2 regions of the Bacillus spongicola genome follow, and region 1 is predicted to be linked to the other one. Evidence: a T-box and tRNA genes for the amino acid it is inferred to sense, from the RefSeq annotation. Region 1 holds a T-box; the other holds one or more tRNA genes.
What was found. A T-box is a leader RNA that pairs with one kind of tRNA and senses whether it is charged. The one in region 1 lies ahead of argS (arginine--tRNA ligase), so its partner is inferred to be a tRNA-Arg.

Region 1 (4,203 bases):
TTTTTGAAAATAGCGGTAACCCCCATAAACGAAGAGGATCAGAACGGCAGCTCCGATAGATAGGGTGGTCAAGTTTTCTTCAATAAAAGGTAGCGCTTGTTCACCCAGACGGATGATGAGAAAAGCTTCTAAGAAGAAACGAATGCCTCGACCGACTAGAGACCAAAGGAAAAGGACGCGAATTTTCATCTTGGATACACCTGCAAAAACGGTAAATACCTTATAAGGAATAGGTGTGAATCCTGCAATTAGAATCGCAAGCGGTCCGTATTTATTAAAGTATTCTTCTACTTTTAGGATACGTTCTTCAGAAATGAATCTTTGTAAGACAGGTCGTCCTAGTCTTTTTCCAATATACCAGCCGAAAATGGATCCAAGTGCAGAGGCTAGCGTTGTATAAAAAGCATATAGAAGGGCGCTATCAGGGTTCGCAAGCGCCATTGGGATTATTAATACATCGGGAGGAATGGGAAAGAAAGAAGACTCTGTAAAAGATAATAAAATCAGTCCCCATACCCCGTAATTCATAAACCAAGTTTCGACTGCGGATATCATTTCAGACATAAATACAATACTCCTTTTTCGATTCAAGTAAATAAGAGTATACCATTTTTCGACATTAACGTCATATATCAACCAATCTTTTTAAAATTTCTTGGGAAATAGGAAGGAATTTGTTTTACATGCTTTCGGGAGCGCGGATACCAAGCAGTCGCAAGCCCTCAGCCAATACGGTAGTGAAACTAGAGAGCAAGGCTAGTCTTGAAGAACGTTCGATATCATCAGCCAAAATATGGACTTTTCCATAGTACTTATTGAATGTTTGAGCTGTTTCAAATAAATACTTTGCTAAGTAATGAGGTGAAGATTGGTCATGAGATTGGTGAATGATAGATGGGAATAAGTTTAACTTCTTCACTAATGCCCAACTGTATTCGTCGCTTAGTCCTGAAAACCCACCAACACCACTAGCCGATTTTCTGAGGATGGATTGCGCTCTTGCAAAGGTGTATTGCAAGTAAGGACCAGTATCCCCTTCAAATCTCAACATGTCCTCCATCGAAAAATCAACGGAATTTTTTCGCTCATTTTTAAGGTCTTGGTAAATAACTGCTCCAACTCCGACCGCTTCAGCGACGCTTTCTGCATTAGGAAGTTGAGGGTTTTTCTCCATAATATTATGTTTTGCAAGGGAAATCGCCTCTTTCAACATATCTTCTAACAAAACGACATGACCTTTTCTTGTGGACATTTTCTTTCCGTTCATTAAATACAAACCAAACGGTATATGTTTCAAACGGGTCGCCCAAGAGTAGCCAAGCTGATTCAAAACAGAAAAGACTTGCTGGAAGTGGATACGTTGTTCTTGGCCGACAATGTACAGAGCGTGTGAAAATTCATACATATGGTATCGGTCTAATGCAGCGGCAAGATCCCGAGTTGCATAAAGGGTAGCGCCATCGGACTTTTGAATCAGGCAAGGAGGAAGTCCTTCCGTTTCTAGTGGTACAATGGTTGCTCCCTCAGAGGAGTGCAATAAATTCTTTTTTTGTAACAGGGAAATGAATTCTCCCATTTTCTCGTTATAATAGGATTCTCCCTGATAGGAATCAAATTCGATTCCAAGTAATGCGTAGATTTTTTGGAATGCTTGTAAAGATTCGTTGCGGAACCATTGCCAAAGCTGGATAATTTCAGCATCTCCGTCTTCAAGTAGCTTAAAGGCTTTTCGACCTTCTGCTACTAAATCTGGTTGAGTGGCGGCCTCGTCATGGAATTTTGTGTAAAGAGAGAATAATTCGCTAATTGGATTTTTTTTGACTTTTTCAGAATCTCCCCATTTCTTGAAGGCAACAATTAATTTTCCGAATTGTGTACCCCAGTCTCCGATATAGTTTATTTTAACGGTTTTATAGCCGCGTTTTTCAGCGAGTAAACTGATCGAATTCCCGATGACAGTAGAACGTAAATGCCCCATAGAAAAGGGTTTAGCAATGTTCGGAGAAGACATATCAAGAGCAATGACTTTTCCTTTTCCAACACTCGAGGAGCCATAATGGATTCCTTGTGACAAGATGGTTTGAATAATGGGTTGACTCAGTTGATGAGACGATAAAAAGAAATTTAGATAAGGACCTTTATTTTCAACTTTTTGATAAAGTGGATCATCAATCTTTTCGGCTAAAGTTTCGGCAATGACAGTAGGTGAAAGACGTAAAGACGAAGCGAACTGAAAACACGGTAAGGAAAAATCACCTTGTTGAGCATGTTTAGGTGTTTCAATCAGTGAGTGAAGGGTCCCTTCGTCAATTCCTTCTGGTAGTAGCGGCAATAAACTTTCACAAATCAGTTTTTTGAAATCCATTTTATCTCCTCCTAAAAATATAAAAAGCCCGCCTCTATAAAAAGAGGCGAACTTTTGTCGCGGTACCACTCTCGTTCCCACGATAGGTGGGCACTCTAATCGATAACGGAAGATCCGATCATACCTACTCGAGTTCAGTATGATATCTCAGAAGTGCGTTTCACTATCTGATCTCCACCGGGCTCACACCATCCCCGACTCGCTTGAGTAATCAGTTTAGCTACTGTCTTCATCCATGAATTTTTTCAATATATTAGGCTGTTTTTGCAAAGTGTGTTGCTTTTCGCACCAGTCTATAAACGGTGATATGGCTTTGTATCGGGCATCATTTCGTCTATTTTTAATGGAAATCAACAGTGAAATGGGCGATTCACTCTAAAATCAGATGAAATAGCCACAATGTATACGAAAAGAGCTATATATTATGACTATTATACAATTTCTAGAAGAAGTTGCAAGTTTTTTCGCGAAAAGCTTAAAAACCCTTTGAAAATCTCTATTTCTTAAACAGAGTTACCGTTAAAATCGGTACCAAGAGAGAAGAATGATGAAAGCCTATATAATTTTCATCCGTCTATTGACAAGGCTTTTTCAGATATATTGTTGCTCATTAGTCTAATTTCAGATGGAATCCTCCACTTTGCTGGTATAATACTTTTCAAAAATAGACGAAAAAATGCCCTGAAACCAAGCTGTAGCAACGTGTAGAGATTGATTCGAAAAGCAACAATCTTTGCGAATGCAGCCCTTGTTTAAAGCAACAAAAAAACGCTTCAAGAATCACCTTCTAGGAGCGTTATTTCGTTGTGCTATTTTTCTTTTCAATTGATAAGGCTCTCTTTGTATGCTTTGTTGCTAATTAAATCAATTATCGTCAGACGAGAACATATAGGTTCGATGATAAAATCTCATGCTAAAGACTAATCCGAGTGCCAGCATATTCCCCATTAACGAACTGCCACCGTATGAAATAAACGGAAGAGGAATACCAGTTATCGGGAGAAGTTGGATAGTCATGCCGATGTTCTGAAATACATGGAATGTGATCATACTGATGATTCCGGCAATAATATAGGCATTAAACGGTTCTTTTGTTTCTAAGGCTGTTTTGGTTAAATGATAAATCAACATAAAAAATAAACTAATTACAAAACTCGAACCGATAAATCCGTATTCTTCCCCGATAATACTAAAGATAAAGTCTGTGTGACTTTCTGGCAAATAGACTTCACGGTCTTGGTACCCTTTCCCGGAGATTTGTCCAGATCCAATCGCATTTAAGGATTTTACGAGGTGAAATCCTTCTCGATCTTGGTAGCTATAAGGGTCAAGCCAAGAATATATCCGGCCAAATTGATATGATTTTACCCCAAGATACTTATCTAGTACATTTGGTGCCCAAATTACCAAGGAAAATACAGCAACACCGACTGCCGTGATCAATCCATAGATGGGAATGAGGATTTTCCAAGTGATACCCGATACAAGGATGATTCCTGTAATAATGGCGATCAGTACTAGAGATGTACCTAAGTCTGGCTGGAGCATAATCAAGGCTAATGGGAAAAGAGAAGTAATACCAATTTTTACGAGCAGAAGCATGTCTGTTTGTATGGTTTTATCTATATGTTGTTCATGGTGATTAGAAATGACCCGGGCTAGCGCTAAAATCAAAAAAACTTTCATAAATTCAGACGGTTGAATGGATCCTAGTGGTCCAAGGATAAACCAGCTTTTTGCTCCATTTCTTTCTTCAGCAATGCTTTCTGGAGCAATAAGCAAAAAAGCCAACAAGAATATACCGAATCCGTAAAGATACCATGCAAGTCGTTTAAATT
Region 2 (4,203 bases), on a different contig from region 1:
CGATAAGTTTTTAAAATGGGTCAGTTTGTTATACTATATAGAAGGTAAGCGAAAGAGGTTGGCTTCTGCCGCCTCTTCTCTTTTTTTTTAAAAAGTGTAATAAGCGGAGGGACTAGAATGAGAATTGACGGTAGAGAATCGACGCAGTTACGAAATATACATATTGAAACGGGTTACTTGAAACATCCTGAAGGGTCAGTATTGATAACCGTTGGAGAGACAAAAGTGATTTGTACTGCAAGTATTGAAGAAAGAGTACCCCCATTTATGCGAGGTGAGGGAAAAGGCTGGGTCTCAGCAGAATATTCCATGTTGCCACGTGCGACAGGAACTCGTAATATCCGGGAGTCGTCAAGAGGGAAGGTTTCAGGCAGAACGATGGAAATACAACGCTTAATTGGACGTTCTTTAAGAGCGGTTGTTGACCTTAAAGCTCTAGGGGAAAGAACGATTTGGGTGGATTGTGACGTCATACAAGCAGATGGCGGAACAAGAACAGCCTCTATTACAGGTGCGTTTGTTGCTGTTGCATATGCTTTAGCTCAATTGCAAGACAACAAAAAATTGCCACAGTTCCCATTAAAAGATTATTTAGCTGCAACAAGTGTAGGAACAGTAAAAGAACATGGTGTTGTTCTTGATTTGAATTATGCAGAGGATTCTAAAGCGCTTGTGGATATGAACATTATCATGACTGGGACAGGTGAATTTGTGGAGCTACAAGGAACAGGGGAAGAAGCAACCTTCTCAATGAATGAGCTGCAAGAGTTGCTTGCTGCTGCTCAAACAGGTATAACTGAACTGTTTGAAATTCAAAAAGAAGCGCTTGGAGAAATTGCTATTCGATTGAAATAGTCTAGAGTTGGAGGAGAAATTGATGAAGAAAACGGTTTTAATCGCTACAAAAAACAAGGGAAAAGCGAAAGAATTTACGCGTATGTTTGCCCCATACGGCTTCAATGTCAAGACTTTGCTTGACATTGAAGGGGCTATCGATGTAAAAGAAACGGGTTCAACATTTGCTGAAAACGCCCTCTTAAAAGCGGAAACCATTGCCAACACCTACCAGACGATGGTGATTTCTGATGATTCAGGATTAATGATCGATGCATTAAACGGGGAACCTGGTGTATACTCTGCTCGTTATGCGGGCGGTGCAAAAAGCGATGAAGCCAATATGGAAAAAGTATTAGAAAAACTGAAAGAGAAAGAAGCTGAACAGCGAACGGCCCGCTTTTGTTGTACGCTAGCAGTGGCTGCACCTGGGATGGACTCTTTCACGGTTGAGGGAAGCTGTGAGGGGGAAATTCTATCAGAAAAACGTGGGGAAAATGGATTTGGCTATGATCCGATCTTTTTTGTGCCTAGTTTAGGAAAAGCAATGGCTGAATTATCACCAGAAGAAAAGAACAGCATCAGCCATCGAGGAAATGCATTACGGAAACTAGAGAAAAAGCTACCAGCTTTATTATCTGAGGCGTCGACTCAATGAGAGTATTGGTTGTAAGTGATAGTCATGGTTCAATTGAGTCACTGCTAGAATTACAACAGCTCTACCACGGGAAAGTGGATGAGATGTTCCACTGTGGTGATTCAGAGCTAACCAATCATGACGAAGCGTTAAAGCACTTTCTAACTGTTAAAGGCAACTGTGATTGGAACGGCGACTTTCCGGAGGATATTGTACACGCTGTGAAAGGGACCACATTCTTTGTCACTCATGGACATATGTATAATGTGAAAATGTCACTGATGAATTTAAGTTATCAAGCAATAGAACATAACGCAGATATTGTATTATTTGGTCACTCTCATGTCCTCGGAGTAGAATTTGTTGATGGAATCTTATATGTAAATCCGGGTAGTATCTTGTTACCGCGCGCACGAGAGGAGAAAACGTATTGTGTGATTGAAAGGAAGGCGTCAGTGCTTATGATTTCTTTCTTTGATCATCATCATCAAGAACTTATTGAATTAAGGCAGCAGTTCCAGGTACAATAGACGAGGAAGAACTTGTTCTTCCTCAATTTTTTCAAAATAAGTTGTTGACTTTTTCTCGATAGACTAATATAATAAAAAATGTCCTTAATAAATGAATCACATTCACTTATCAATTCAGAACTTGAAAAAGCTAACTGAGATGAGGGTGACGGTTTTTCAGAAACGAATAAGAACTATTTACTATATTATGTCCCAGTAGCTCAGCTGGATAGAGCAACGCCCTTCTAAGGCGTCGGTCGGGAGTTCGAATCTCTCCTGGGACGTCCAAACTAAAAACGTTGATTTCATTCGTATACTTACGTATGGAAACAGCGTTTTTTTATGATCAATTGGGATGAGGGACAGGTACCTTGACCAAAATTAGTTAATATGTATTGAATCTGGTGATTTGTGGAATTTACTAGTGAATTAGCAGAAATAATAGGTTGATATTAAACCGGGCAGGGGGAAATCCATTTTTTCTCCCTTTTTAGTAAGGCTGCTTTCGTAAAGATTGTGGCTTTTCGTATCAATTCATTATCTAAGATATAGCTTTGACCCGAGCCTCAAGCCACTGTAGCTGGATCACGAAAAGCGGAAGTGGCTCGCTTTGAGGCGGCAGGCAAATGAAGAACACGTAGGTGATGCCTGAATCACTGGAGAGTTATTCATTTGACCCGAGCCTCAAGCCACTGTAGCTGGATCACGAAAAGCGGAAGTGGCTCGCTTTGAGGCGGCAGGCAAATGAAGAGCACGTAGGTGATGCCTGAATCACTGGAGAGTTATTCATTTGACCCGAGCCTCAAGCCACTGTAGCTGGATCCGTCTATTTTTAGGAAAATCAACAATGAAATGGAGGATTTAGTCAAAAATCAGATGAAATAGCCACAATGTATACGAAAAGAGCCTTTAGTAAACAGCAAAATGAGAAGAGATACCTGTCCCTCTTGGATATTGTTTGGTATTATGATTTTCACATGCTACACTAAATAAGATAGAGTGTGAGAAGGACGGTATGTACCATGAAAAAGAAACGCAAAACCATAGAATATAGCGGAAATGTTGTTTATTTCCCTGGTATTAAGGAAAGGTTGATGGAGAAAGGTCTCGATTATCTCCAAGAAAAGAAATACCGAGAAGCAGCTGATTTGTTGAAGCAAGCATTAGATTTAGGATATGAACAACCCCAAATATACATGGCGTTAATACTTGCTTTATATGAAGGGGAACAATATGAAGCGGCGAGAGACTTTTGTCAATCTCTTCTGCAAGAAGGCAAAGGCGAATACTATGAAATCATTGACGTGTACTTGATGATTTTAATTCAACTAAATGAACATCAAGAAGTGGTAACACTTTTGAATGCACTCTTTGATGAGCAAAATGTTCCACCGAACAAAGAAGAACACTTTAAACAGTTACTCTCAATCAGTCAAAAAGTAGTCAATAGAGAGCAGTTAAAAATAATGGAGGCCAAGGAGGAAGAGCTTCAATTATTTACAGGTGATTTCCAAGAACAAATACTGGTGATGGGTCAATTAGTTCATCGCAACATCCGTCCATACCGGTCACAACTGATTGCTTATCTTACTGACTCAAATGCGCATCCTATGCTCCAAACAATGGTTCTGAATGTGCTCAGAGAACATGAGATTGATCAAGAACTATCAGTTATAAAACTAGGGGAACAAGGGAAAGTCATTCCGGCAGAGCTAGTAGATGTGTTTGATATGTCTTCCTATCAAGCATTGATGGTCGAAGTGGAAGAAATGGTTGAACAAAAAAATCCCTCTCTCTTTTCATTAATGAAAGAAATGATTAGTCGACATTCGTTTTTAAGGTACCCATTTTCCTTGTCAGCCTCTGAGAACGTTGCTTCCATATCTTATTATATCCACGCCTTAGCGCTTATTGGGGAAATGACCGATGTAAACAAAATGGCTACAGAGATGGGGATAAGAGTGGAAGAGATAGAGAGAGAGATACGAAAAATAAAAAAATTAGAAGAATTTTCTTCTACCGATATTTAAAGGCTTTCTGTTGAAAGAAAAAGCACTTGTGTTATAATGTAATGGTTGTAAAGTGAACAATATCTTAAGATTGACAGAAGATACTGTTACATATTAAGAAGGAATTCTTAACCATGTTCAATTTGAAAATTGATCAATTATAGATTGTTGGAGGGAAATAATATGTCTGCAAAGTGGGAAAAGTTAGAAGGTA

Region 2: it encodes a tRNA-Arg, which carries the amino acid that the T-box ahead of argS (arginine--tRNA ligase) is inferred to sense. The anticodon was not compared.

Annotation. Positions count from the first base shown of each region.
Region 1 is NZ_JAYKTS010000030.1:1,053-5,255, forward strand. Features, by position in the region: gene U8D43_RS16775 (YqaA family protein) at 1-564, opposite strand, end outside; gene argS (arginine--tRNA ligase) at 680-2,365, opposite strand; T-box leader at 2,405-2,610, opposite strand; gene U8D43_RS16785 (FtsW/RodA/SpoVE family cell cycle protein) at 3,230-4,203, opposite strand, start outside.
Region 2 is NZ_JAYKTS010000002.1:5,393-9,595, forward strand. Features, by position in the region: gene U8D43_RS01275 (GerMN domain-containing protein) at 1-14, shown strand, start outside; gene rph (ribonuclease PH) at 118-855, shown strand; gene U8D43_RS01285 (XTP/dITP diphosphatase) at 878-1,492, shown strand; gene U8D43_RS01290 (YfcE family phosphodiesterase) at 1,489-2,001, shown strand; tRNA gene U8D43_RS01295 (tRNA-Arg) at 2,191-2,264, shown strand; gene U8D43_RS01300 (tetratricopeptide repeat protein) at 3,003-4,010, shown strand; gene tig (trigger factor) at 4,173-4,203, shown strand, end outside.